DNA from 4 places in the Sphingomonas sp. SL1004 genome. Region 3 is predicted to be linked to each of the others. Evidence: predicted binding sites of a transcription regulator. Region 3 holds the regulator's gene; each other region holds the start of a gene.

Region 1 (3,205 bases), 580 kb from region 3:
TCTCGAGGAGGCCCAGAAGGAAGGCGCTGAGGAGAGAGAAGAGGGTGGGCTATATTAAATGGGTTTGGGGCATTTGAAGCGTTTTGTGATCAAAACTTATTCAGAATGTCCCACTTCCATCTTCTAATCATATGCCGCTGGGTAAAGCGTTATGATTCACTGGCTGCGGCCTCCCTTTTAAGCATCACGTCCTTGAGCGTATTGCCTGCGATTCCCCCAGCAGCGACCGCCACCACGACATTGCCTACGAAGAATTCGACGATACCAACCACGCTGCCGAACGCGATCAGCGCTGACGTCGTCACCGGCAGTGCAGCGGTCACCTTACCGATCGCGACCTTCGCCTCTTGGCGAACGACGCGAAGCCGCTCGAGCAGAGGCTCGAGCGATCGACCTTGATCGACCGCCGCGATCAGATCGCCCAGCGCATGATGCAGCGCTCTCAGCTGCTGCAACGCTACCGCGCGATCGGCATCGACCGGGCCACCATTGTCCCAGGCAAGCTGTTCATCGTCGATCAACCGCTGCACGGCTTCCAGGGCAACAGGCGCTAACGCCTGAATGACAGCGGCGTGCTCGCGCAGGGAAGGGCGCCCGGTCCACGTCGCCGAACTGAGGGCATCCGGTCCTCGAACCTCGTCCCACAACGCCTTGAACTGCTCACGGACCATTTCACGCCGCAGAGTGCGATCCTTGGTCTCTCTCGCATGACGTACGAATGCCTCAAGGCTGGGCTGCGCCGCGACGAAAGCTGGCGCCAACGGCCGCAGGTCGGTCCGGCCAAGCAGCGCTCGGCGCAGCGCCTTGTAACGTGTGTCGTCCGCGAGATCCTGAATGCCATCGCAAGCGCCAAGGCATAGCGTTTGCAAACGCTGCAGCGCCTCCTCGTCGTTCAGCCCTTCCGGCCAGTGTGTTCCTGAATAGCCCATCGCATTCGATCCGTTTCGACTCAGCTGATCGTCGAATGCACGAATGCTTGCCTGTAGGACATAGCAAGAACATCAATGTGCCAGAACGTCGCTAGACAGACATACCGCCATCGATAATGTTGATGGACGGTACCGATGCCGATCCGCCCCGAACATGTCTTCCTGTACCCGGTCGATTGGCCCCAGTTATCGCCTCTGGTTCGCTTCGTGCGGGCAGGCGGACGCTGCGAACATTGCGGACGCCCGCATGGGCAACGGGTTTTTCCCCCTGGGTGACGGACGCTGGTGGGACAAGGGCCGGTCGTATTGGCGTAATGGCGACGGCCGGCGTGTTCGTCGACCGACCGAGAACATCCTCCACATGGGCAAATGGACACCGGTGATGCTAGCCTGCGCGCATCTCAATCATGACCCCAGCGACAGCGCGCTTCACCAGCAGGCAGCGCTCTACCAGCGCCGCCACATGATTTACGACGGTCCTGAGCATCGCCGTCGACGTTGGATGAACGCGCATTACCGGCGTGCGCTCGGCGATCTGTTCTACGGCCCATGTCCGATGCGGGGGGCGGACTGGATCACGCCGACATCCTTCAGCATGCTCGACGACAGCCGTTCACTATACGGGAGCGTACGGTAGCTTCGAGCACCGGATACGCCGTGCCGGCCGCATTCAGGCAAAAAAAGGGGCCGCCAAAAGCGACCCGGGAAGTTTTTAGGAGAGGATGCCTGAAAGGCGTCATCTTAGTATCCGGCAGGTCGGGCAATGGCGATTGCAAACCTGTCTAATCTGGATTGCATTTCGTTCACTTGGCGGAATGTTGGTGCCAAACTCGTTCCCTGATTCGCTCAATGACAGGGGCACTATTTACGAAGGCTCGACAGCGCGGGAAGCGGACTGGGTCCGGCACGCCGATCAGCATGCCCGATGACAGTCGTTCGCGTACGCGCAAGCACGGTAGCTCGGCTCCGCAGCACATAGCCAAACGCGCTTCGCAGCGTTCCTAGCCGGAACCTTATCTACATGAGCCTCGAGTCTGATGCTTGACCAAATGGTTCTGGTAACGGAACATAAAGGGAACATGTAGAGTCTAAAGATTATGATTACCGCCCTCGAGTCCCTGCCAACCACCATCGCCCACCTTCGGACAATCGCCACGCCGGTGGTAGATCACCGCATCATGCCGTTCGGTGTTCCCGCGCTCGACGATCGTCTCGCGAACAGAGGCCTTCGCGCCGGCGCGCTGCACGAGGTCGCCGCACAAAGCTGTTCGATGGTCGACGATGCCGCGGCAACGCTGTTCCTGGCCGGCATCGCCGCGCGAGAGGTAGCGCACACTGGCGGGCCCGTGCTGTGGGTGAGCTGTCGCAACGATCTCTATGCGCCGGGATTGGAGCAGGCGGGACTGGCGCCTGCCGAGTTGATTCACGCGCAACCACGTGACGATGCCGCCTTGCTGGCCGTCGTCGAGGACGCCGTCCGCGACGGAACGCCGTCAGCTGTGATCGCAGAGGTAAGTCGCATGTCGATGGTGGCGACGCGGCGCCTGCAACTGGTCGCGGCAGACGCTGACATTCCCGTTCTCATCCTGCGACGACGACGTAATCGCGAGCAGGATCCGCTCGCTGAGCCGTCCGCGGCCTGGACGCGCTGGCGGATCGCCAGTGCGTCGTCCGAGCGCCTGGGCGTCGCCGGCGTCGGCCGATCCCGGTGGCAGGTCGAGGTCGCACGGCAACGTGGCGGCGAAGCATTTTCGATGATTTTGGAGGGCTGCGATGAGACGGGTTGTCTCGCTGTTCCTGCCGCACTTGGCCATCGAACGGCTGAGACGGCTGGACCGGCACGCTACGCGGCCGCCTGAGCGGCCCGCGCTTCAGCTTCCCGTCGACGACGATCCCGGTGCGTGTTCGGTACCGCGGGGCGGCGGATGGCGGCCGGGCGCGCGGTGGGCGCGCGCTGACCTGCCAATCAGGCAGGATGTGGAAGGTGAGATCGCAGCGCTGCCCGCGCATGCCAAACCGCCCATGCGTGAGCTTGGCCGGCGCTCGGAGGCGGCGAACCATCCGTTCCACGGACCAGCGCCAGCAGACCGTCACGACAGGGTCGCGGCGACCGTTGCCGCGTTCCACAGGGCGCCGCTCGCGCTGGTGGGCAAGGTCGGCCGGCGCGAAGAGGTGGTGGCCGCCTGCGAAGGCGCAGCCGCGTTAGGGATCACGATCGGGATGGCCGCGACCCATGCGCGTGCGCTGGTGTCCGATCTCGACATCCGACCTTCCGA
Region 2 (3,205 bases), on a different contig from region 3:
AGTGGCTCTGGATGCGCAAAGAGACGGATCGGGCGTTGCCAACTCGGCCAGCTTCCCGGCACGAGGTTTGGGTCGGAGCGGACAACGGCCCGTTCAGGGACATGGCTTTCGACGGGCGCTATGCGGAAGACGGCGTTCCCCCCGATCCGTCCGGCGATGAGGTCGACCAGCCGCGACGGATCGCGCACCAATGTCTCCCCGGCGAGGACCGCACCAAGGTCGACCGCATCAAGCGGCTCGGTGTGTGGGGCCACCAGCCAGAATTGCTCAAGCCCCATGCCTGGGTCGATGCGCTCGATCCGCAGCTTCAGCAGCCGCAGGAGATGCGTCACTTCGCGTGTCGGCCGGGATGTGCCGACCGCGACGATCTGCTCACTACCGTCGACACACAGACCGGTCAGGCGCAGCGACCTGGCGCCAAGCCCCTTAGCCTGTAGCAGCTCAGCGAGGTCGCGCAGGAGGTCACCCATGACCTGCTCGATCGCCTCGGCGGTGCTGATCGGCTCCAGTAGCCGACGCTCGACGGCCGGCACCTCAGCATCCTCGCGCGGGGTGATCGGCTCCGCCATCCCGCCCAAGGCCTGATCGAGCCGCGTTATCGCCTGTAGGCCCAGCCGTCGCGCCAGCGGCCCGCGTGCGACCGGCAGGAGATCCGCAATCCGCTCGAAGCCGAATTTGCGCGCCGCAGTCAGCGCTGTGGGCGTCAGGCGGAGCGCGGCAATAGGCAATGGGCTGAGCGCCTCGACCGTGCCACGCGGTTCGACGCGCGTCAGATCGTCCCGGCCGAAGCGCGCCAGAGCGTACGCAGCGCCTGGTGTATCGGCGACCGCCACGCGGGCGGTGAAGCCTGCGCGACGGCAGAAGGCGAGCAGGCGACGGCAGAACCGCTCTTCCCCGCCATGCAGGTGATCGCAGCCGGCGAGATCGATCCAAAGGCCGTCGGCCGGCGTCACTGCCGCGATCGGCGACCAGCGCCGGACCGCCAACAGCGCAAGGCGATCGAGTAGTGCTTCATCGGCTTCAGGCTCGGCTGGACGGAAGTCGAGATCCGACACCAGCGCTCGTGCATGGGTGGCGGCCATGCCGGGGTGGATGCCGAGCGCTCGTGCACCGGTGCAGGCGTGCACAACCTCTTCGCGCCGGCCAACCTTGCTGACCAGCGCAAGCGGCGCGTGCTCAATTGGCGGCACTACAGGCGCGATGGCACGCATGGCAGGCGCCGAAGCCTTGTACGGGTGGCTCGCCGCCTCTGATCGCCGGCCAAGCTCGCGCATGGGCGGCTTTGCATGGATTGGCAGCGCGGCGATCTGCGCCTCAACATCCCCGCGGGATTGTGCACCCTCGCGTGCCCAGCGAGCGCCAGGACGCCAACCGCCGCCCCGCGGTACCGAACAGGCACCCGGATCGTCGTCGACCGGTAATTGCAAGGCTAGCCGTTCAGGCAGCCGCGTAGCGGGCCGTTCCAACCGTCTCAGCCGCTCGATGGCCAAGTTCGGCAGGAACAGCGAGACGACCCGTCTCATCGCTGCCCTCCACTATCAGGGAAAAGCCCTCACCACCGCGCTGCCGCGTCAGTTCGACCGACCATCTCGCTCGTCCTACACCCGCGATTTCCAACCGCGCCGAAGGCGCGGAGCCAATCCGCCAGCGCGTCCACGCAGCGGAAGGCTCAGAAAAAGGATCCTGGTCACGGCCACGTCGACGACGAAGGAGCAGTACCGGCATGTCGGCTTCAGCTGCCACCAGCTGCAGGCGGCGGGTTGCGACCATCGACACCTTGCTCGCTTCCGCGACGATCGCCGACGGGGTGCCATCGCGAACCGCGTCCTCGATGACGGCGAGCAACGCCGCGTCATCGTACGGCTGAGCGTAGATAACATCCGACGAGGATAGACCTGCTTGGGCCAAAGCCGGCGCGTAGAGGTCGGTGCGGCCCGTAGCCCACAAGACAGGACCGCCGGCATTGACGGCTTCACGCGCTGCAATGCCGGCGAGGAACAGCGTGGTTGCCGCATCGTCTACCGGTGACGCACTGCGCGCGATCGCCTCGTGAAGCGCGCCAGCACGCAAGCCCCCGGCCCCAAGCCTGCCGTCGATCGCGGCTACGCCGAACGGCATGATGCGGTAGTCGGCCACCGGCGTAGCGATCGTACGCAGATGCCCGATGCTTTGGGATGGGGACTCGTGGGCGACGGATGACATAGTGGCTAGACTCTACTCGTTCCCTTTATGTTCCGTTACCGCCCGGCGTTGGTCAACGAGTTTATATCGACGGTCCGGACTCTTTACGCTTGACCGCGGCTGAGCACCGCACGGAACGGGTGCGAAACGAACCGTAAACAGACCGGAACGAATTCGCTTTCGTTCTGGACGCGACTGACTCATAGAATCGTCATGCCGATCCGACCCGAGAACCGCTGGCTCTACCCGATCGACTGGCGGCAACTCTCGCAGACCGTCCGGTTCGATCGCGCCGGTGCCAAGTGCGAGGGATGCGGCCGGCCACATCTCCGCCGTGTAGTTCACTTGGGCGACGGACGCTGGTGGGATGCCGATGTCCGGTGCTGGCGGTCGGACCGCGGCAAGCGTATTTCCATGAAAACAGGGTTCGTGCTGGCGTCGATCCGGGTGACCTATGTCGTCCTGGCCTGCGCGCATCTCGATCACGATCCAGGCAACAGCGCGTCTTCGAACCTCAAGGCGCTATGTCAGCGCTGCCACATGATACACGATGCAGCCGAGCATCGCTGGCAGCGCTGGTGGAATGTCTTTCGGCTCCGGGCGATCCGCGATCTTTACGAGGATCCCCGCGTCACGCGCGAACGCATCGCTGGCCGCTAAATATCGATGTTTCGGGCGCGCATCGCCTCGGCCGCAAGGTCTGCGATCAGCCCCCGCCCTACGGTCGCCTCATAGACTTCGGCGACACTGTGATCCGCGAGCTTGCCCAGCATAAGACGGACCGCCGCAACGCTCGTGTCGTCCAGTACGGTCTTTGTCTCGTCGTTCGCCACGGCTAAGATCCCGCCGGTGTTTCCAATGGAGTACGAATAGCATGAACGTAAGTGAACTGGCCAAGGGCGTCGCGGAAGCGACCGGTTCGAACGAAACTGATGCGAAGAAGGCGATCACGGCCGTTTTCGACCAGATCGCTGCAGCGGCTGTGAAAGGCGAGGAGGTCTCGATTCCAGGGTTCGGCAAATTC
Region 3 (3,205 bases):
CAGCCAAACCGCCCAGCCGCAGAGTTCCCAGCATGACCCTAGTCCCCGTCGCCGAAGCCCAGTCCCGCCTCTTCGCCATGGCTCCCCGCGTGGGCCACGAGACGGTCCCCTTGCGCGACGCCGCCGGCCGCTGGGCGGCTGAAGACATCCTCGCCCGCCGTACGCAACCCGCTGCAGATCTTTCCGCCATGGACGGCTACGCGATCCGCTTCGCCGACATGTCCGGCCCTTGGAAAGTCATCGGCGAAAGCGCGGCGGGACGCCCGTTCACCGGCAAGGTCGGTCCAGGCGAAGCAACCCGCATCTTCACCGGCGCGGCAATGCCCGAAGGCGCCGACAGCGTCATGGTCCAGGAGGAAGCCGAGCGTGACGGCGAAACGCTGATCCTGGCCGGCGAAGGCCCTCCGACGCTAGGCCGTAATACCCGTCGCAAGGGCCTGGACTTCTCCACCGGCACCCGCCTGATCGCCGCTGGCGACCGGCTCAGCCCCGCGCGCATCGCCGTCGCCGCAACCGGCGGCCACGGCAGCCTGACCGTCAACCGCCGCGTCCGCGTCGCCGTCGCCGCGACGGGAGACGAACTCGTCCCCCCCGGCTCGACCACCGACGGCGTTGCGCTCCCCGAATCGAACGGCATCATGCTCGCCGCGATGCTCGCCGACATGCCCGTCGACATCATCGACCTCGGGATCCTCCCCGACCGTCTCGACATCCTGCGCGATGCCTTCGCCAGCGTCGAAGCCGACCTCCTGGTCACCACTGGAGGAGCCTCGGTCGGTGACCACGACCTCGTCCGCCCGGCGATCGAGGCCGCCGGCGGCACGATCGACTTCTGGCGGATCGCGCTGCGTCCGGGCAAGCCGATGATGGCCGGCCGGATCGGCGAGATGATGGTCCTGGGCCTTCCCGGCAACCCGGTCTCGGCATTCGTCACGGCGACGTTGTTCGTCAAACCGGTCGTCGCGCATATGGCCGGAGCCCGCGATCCACTCCCGCAGACGAGTCACGCGCTGCTCGGCGAAGACCTGCCCGCGAACAACGCCCGCACCGATTATCTCCGTGCCGAACTTCGCGACGGCAAGGCCTATGCATCGACGATCCAGGACAGCTCGATGCTCCTGACATTGGCGCGTTCGACCTGCCTCATCGTTCGCGCGGGCAACGCGCCGATCGCAAGAGAAGGCGAATCGGCGGAAATCCTCGTCATTGCGTGAAGCGAGCGCTTGACGGCGTTAATTATGTTCCATAGAAGTTCCCAGTCTGTTCCGGACGGAGAACCGCCATGCTCACGCGCAAGCAGCACGAACTCGTATGCTTCATCAACGACCGGCTCAACGATACCGGTGTCTCGCCGTCGTTCGAGGAGATGAAGGACGCGCTCGACCTGAAATCCAAGTCGGGGGTTCACCGTCTGATCAGCGCGCTTGAGGAACGTAACTTCATCCGTCGTCTGCCGAACCGTGCACGCGCGCTCGAAGTGCTGCGTATGCCGGAGCGCCCGGAAAAGAAAACGCCTTCGAAGCCGTCGAACGTGAAGACTGTGGCCGCTGTCGCCGCACCGCAGCCTGCGAACGACGTGATCGAAATCCCGCTGCACGGCCGCATCGCCGCCGGCGTCCCGATCGAAGCCTTCGAAGGCAGCACCATGCTTGCCGTTCCCGCAGCACTGCTCGGCTCTGGCGAACATTACGCGCTCGAGGTCTCGGGTGACTCGATGGTCGAAGCCGGCATCCTGGACGGCGATTATGCCCTCATCCGCCGCACCGAAACCGCCCGCGATGGCGAGATCGTCGTCGCGCTGATCGAAGACAGCGAAGCCACCCTGAAATACTTCCGCCGCGAAGGCGCGATGGTCCGCCTCGATCCGGCCAACCGGGCCTATGATCCGCAGCGCTATGCCCCCGCCCAGGTCCGCGTACAGGGCAAGCTCTCCGGCATCCTGCGCCGCTACGACTGAACTGCCGGGATCGGCCTGCTTCATCGCGATGCAGGCCGAAGTCGGCTTTTTGGCTGCTCAGGAAAAAGCGACCACCAGGCCGGCAAGCCAAGTCGCTCTTTCCCTCCGGCAAGAGCGACCGGGCCTATTCGGCAAACTAAGCGACGTGGCCGAGCGGTCGAAAAGCGGCCAGTTTTCGACACGCCCAAGCAAACACCATCAAGCGTCCGGAAGACTCTCTCACGCTCCGAGGCATAAGCGCGACCTCGACTCGAACCGTCAATCTTTGCACTTCTGCGCCTCTGCGCGAACATATCGCCGCCAACTTCCCACGCAGCCGAAGAATTGGTTCGCGCGGAGGCGCGGAGGCGCGAAGATGTAGTGCTTAGATTGGCGTCTATTTGCCTTCGCAGACCACCGAAACCGACGTGGGCTGATCGTTCATGGAGGTGTGAAGGTCTCCTGAGTCGCATCACCTTCGCGCCTTTGCGCCTTCGCGCCTTCGCGTGGACAATTCTACTTTTGACGGACTCGGCTGGCGCGAAACGCCGGCGCCGCATCATGAAACCGGACATGCCGCGGTCTAAACGAATGTGCCGTACGTTCGAGCATGGGCGGATCGCGCCAGGGATGGCGATCGCCCGCGTTCAGGATCGTCACGACCGTCCCGGTCCCCAAGGTCAGCGCGACTCCACCCGTCCGCTGCAGAACGCGTCGATCGAGCTTCAGCCACCGCGGCACGCAGCGCTTCGGCAGACCGCGTTCGCTGACGACGACGTCGGCCGCGCGACAGGCTGCAACGAACTCGGCAATCGGGACCATATAGGCGCTGCGGGTCGCAAGAATCCGCCACATCCGTCCGCGCGCGGCAATATCGGTGACGCAAAGATCACGACTGCACCGCGCATCGGGCTGGTCGGCCAGCAGCAGTGGCTCGCCGTCGCCCCCACCGTTCTCGGCAAGCATATCCCGCGTATAGTCGCCCGCCCGGTCCCGCAGCATCGAGAGGCCAGCAGCGGTCCGGACCGCGACATGCCGGCCGTCGCCCGTCACCAGAATATCGGGCGGCGGCGTGGCCAGCGCCCACACTGCCCCGATCATCAGCGGCAGCAGTCCCAGACGCCGCCACCGGGTCCGCCACAACGCGATCCAAATCCCCCCGATTGCCATCAGCGCGAACGCCGCAGTCGGCATGGCCGGCAGGGACCGCACCGATCCGGGCGCGCCCGCCACCACGTGGGCAAGCCAGAGCAGCGCGTCGAGCGATCG
Region 4 (3,205 bases), 1.6 Mb from region 3:
GTCAGCCCGACCATGCGCGGGTGGAAGGCGGAGACGAACTGCTTGAGCACGGCAGGCGTATCGCGCGCTGGATCGACGGTCACGAACACCGGCACGATCTTGGCGGCGATCACCGGATCGCTCGCCTCGAGCTTTTTCACCGCGGCGCCGATCGCCTGGACATCCGTCGGACACACATCGGGACAGAAGGTGTAGCCGAAATACATGATCCGGTATTTGCCGGCGAAATTGCGCTCGGTCACGGCCTGCCTATTCTGGTCGGTCAAGGCGAAAGGCCCGCCGATCCGGGCGCCTTCGAGGGGCGGCTTGGCAGGGGGGGCCGATGCGGTGCATGCCGACAGCGCAAGCGCGGGGAGGAAGAGGAAACGCAGGTTCATGATGCCGCCAGCCTTGATCTGTTAGCCCCAGCGGCGCAAGCGTCGCGCCAGATCATGAGCGGCGCAACCGTCGCCCGATATCCAGGACGAACCAAGGAAGTCTCTCGATGCGTATTCGCCTGATGCTCGCCGCCACCCTCCTGACGCCGGCGCTGGCCTGCGTTGCCACGCCGTCCTTCGCGCAGGGCCAGTCGGAGGGGTACAAGTTCCTGTCCGCGGTCCGCGATACCAAGAACAACGAAGTGCTGGAGATGCTCGGCAAGCCCGGCAGCAACATCATCAACACGCGCGACGTGACCAGCGGGGAGGGCGCGCTCCACATCGTCATCAAGCGCGGCGACGAAGTCTATCTGCGCTTCCTGCTGCAAAAGGGTGCCGACGCCAATCTGCGCGACGGCAAGGGCAACACGCCGCTGTTGCTGGCGGTGACACTCGGCCAGACCGGGATGATCCCGATCCTCACCGCGGCAGGCGCGAACCCGAACCTGGCGAACTCGGCAGGCGAGACGCCGCTGATCCGTGCGGTGCAGCGCCGTGACGTCGGCATGATCCGGGCGCTGCTGAACGAGAAGGCCGATCCCGACCAGGCGGATATCATGGCCGGCATGTCGGCGCGCGATTACGCCAAGCAGGACGGCCGCAATCCAATCGTGTCGAAGCTGCTGGAGGATGCGCCGAAGACGGTGAAGAAGGCCGTCTCGGGCCCGAAATTCTGACTGTCTTCTGATCCTCCCCCGCCATCGGGAGGTGGCGCCGAAGATGACGGAGGGGGAGGACAGGGAGCAGAGGTTACCGCTTCCTCCCGCTCCATCTGGCAAGCGCCAGCCGCCCCCCCCCTGGCAAGCGAGGATTATCTCGCCTTCAGAACGCCAGCCCGTCCGCATCGGGGTCCATCTGCGCGATCAACCGCCGCGCCGCCCGCCTGGCAAACGCCAGCGTACAGCGTTTGCGAACATGCGCGGGCAGGGGGATGGTATGCGCCTCGCGCACGATCGCCGCGTCGTAGCGGTCCGCGACGATGATCCCGGTCCGCTCGGGCAGGAAGGCGGGGCCATGCAGCGGTCCGACGTCGAACCCCGCCGGCACTGCCCAGAAATACCGGTCGCAATGCCCCAGATAATCCGGCCATTTCCCGTCGCCGAGCAGGTCGGCGCGCGACACCTTGATCTCGACGATCACGATCTGCCCGCGCGCATCGACCGCCATCAGGTCGGCCCGACGGCCACCATCGAGCGGAACTTCGGTCATCGCGGTGAGGTCGTGGCGGAGCAACATCCGAATGACGCCCCGTGCCACGTCGGCGGCGCAAAGCGGCGATCCGGGTTCGTCGATGCAGGAGTCCGGCGGCATGTCGAGCATGCCCCGGAAATAGAACAATCCGCGAACGAGGCAAGCTCATTCACGGATTGTCGTCGTGGTTTTAGAGGATTGTCGGCCCGCCCCTTACCCGTTCGCCCTGAGCGAAGTCGAAGGGTGCGCTCCGAGTAAAGGTGCTTCGACTTCGCTCAGCACGAACGGGGCCGGGGTCGTATCAACGGTAGAAGACGTGGTTGCCGATCGAGGCGACCTTGACCGCACGGACCGAAGGGCGGCGATCGGGGGTGTTGAAGTACAGCGCCTTCTCGGCGGGGCTGTTCCATGCGCTGGCGAGCGCGACCTTGGCGACTGCGATCGCGGTACGATAGGCGGTGCCGGCGTTGATGTTGGGGATCTGGCCACCGCGGACGAAGCTGAACTGGCCGCGCTGCTTGACGACGGCGCAGACGTCGGCGGGGAAACGACCTGACTTGGCGCGGTTGATGATGACTTCGGCCACTGCGAGCTGGCCGGTCAGCGGCTCGCCCTTCGATTCGAAATAGATCGCGCCGGCAAGGCACTGGAGCGCTTCGTCGGCGGCGGCGCTATCCTGCGCGGCAACGGCCTGGGCGAGCGTGTCGAATTCTTCTTCCTCGGCAGCAGCGACCGGCTCAACTGCAGCAACGGTCGTTGCGGCGGGAGCGATCTGCGGAACATTCTGCGGGGAGAGGGCGTTTAGATTTGCGAGAGCGGTGAGATTGACCGTGGAACGATCGAGACCGGTCGCCTGACCGGGTGCGCTGTTGCCGAGCAGGCCAGCCAGTGAGAAAGTTATGGCTGCGATAGTCGCGGCCCGCTGCAAAATCGTCATTCAAACTTATTCAGGTGCGGTTGGACCGTGGAGGCAATCGTACAAGCCGATCGTCCAGGCATCCCCCCGACTGCGTAACCGATCCGGATCGCACCCGTCCCAGCACAACGCCGATCAATGTTGCAATTCCCCTCTATTGGGGGGGCTTTCGAGTCAATCGTCGAGGATCGTTTCAGCGGCGAACCGTTCCGCCGCTGCGATGTCCACCTCGACGACCCACAAATCGGGGTCGCGCGCACGCCGCCGCCGCCAATAGCCGTCAAGGTCCTCGGCCGGAGTCGAGTCGATCAACGTAGTCCGTCCGTCGGCCCCGATTCCGCGCTCCAGAAGCCGGGGAGGGGCGCCCTTGTCGACTGCGATGACGAGGATCGCACCGCCCTGTGCATCGCCTTTCGCCATCACTGCGCCGAACCCGCCAGCATCGTTTACTCGCCGGAGGAGGGCACTGACGAGCACGCCGCTGGGCAGCCTGCCGCTCATGCCAGCGCCCGGTATCCCGGCAAGCCGGCAAGCGCGATCCGCGAGCGCATGAACGTGCCGGTACCGCGCGCCGCCTCTTCGCCGTCCGCATCGATCAGCCGCGCATCGGCAACGAACACGCGTCGCTTGCCGCTGATCCAACGTCCCTCGGCGATCACCGGGCCGACCTTCAGCGGGCGGG

What was found. The regulator LexA, encoded in region 3, represses DNA repair genes until DNA is damaged. The targets are predictions, from matches to a motif close to GTTCCNCNCTTGTTCT.
Region 1: AC3D24_RS08455 (ImuA family protein) is a predicted target of LexA. The motif match lies at 1,993-2,008, and genes of this name have one in related genera.
Region 2: AC3D24_RS21150 (ImuA family protein) is a predicted target of LexA. The motif match lies at 2,221-2,236, and genes of this name have one in related genera.
Region 4: AC3D24_RS13285 (MmcB family DNA repair protein) is a predicted target of LexA. The motif match lies at 1,748-1,763, and genes of this name have one in related genera.

The regions. Positions count from the first base shown of each region.
Region 1 covers NZ_JBYMUX010000001.1:1,874,281-1,877,485, reverse strand. The annotation lists gene AC3D24_RS08470 (hypothetical protein) at 1-58, shown strand, start outside; gene AC3D24_RS08465 (hypothetical protein) at 150-929, opposite strand; gene AC3D24_RS08460 (hypothetical protein) at 1,177-1,566, shown strand; gene AC3D24_RS08455 (ImuA family protein) at 2,027-2,788, shown strand; gene AC3D24_RS08450 (Y-family DNA polymerase) at 2,703-3,205, shown strand, end outside.
Region 2 covers NZ_JBYMUX010000002.1:94,628-97,832, forward strand. The annotation lists gene AC3D24_RS21145 (Y-family DNA polymerase) at 1-1,523, opposite strand, end outside; gene AC3D24_RS21150 (ImuA family protein) at 1,438-2,118, opposite strand; gene AC3D24_RS21155 (hypothetical protein) at 2,395-2,841, shown strand; gene AC3D24_RS21160 (hypothetical protein) at 2,838-3,014, opposite strand; gene AC3D24_RS21165 (HU family DNA-binding protein) at 3,056-3,205, shown strand, end outside.
Region 3 covers NZ_JBYMUX010000001.1:1,289,953-1,293,157, forward strand. The annotation lists gene AC3D24_RS05645 (molybdopterin molybdotransferase MoeA) at 33-1,214, shown strand; gene lexA (transcriptional repressor LexA) at 1,283-1,957, shown strand; gene AC3D24_RS05655 (ComEC/Rec2 family competence protein) at 2,453-3,205, opposite strand, start outside.
Region 4 covers NZ_JBYMUX010000001.1:2,931,901-2,935,105, reverse strand. The annotation lists gene AC3D24_RS13295 (SCO family protein) at 1-377, opposite strand, end outside; gene AC3D24_RS13290 (ankyrin repeat domain-containing protein) at 485-1,093, shown strand; gene AC3D24_RS13285 (MmcB family DNA repair protein) at 1,239-1,736, opposite strand; gene AC3D24_RS13280 (cell wall hydrolase) at 1,909-2,544, opposite strand; gene AC3D24_RS13275 (DUF1491 family protein) at 2,698-3,024, opposite strand; gene AC3D24_RS13270 (PaaI family thioesterase) at 3,021-3,205, opposite strand, start outside.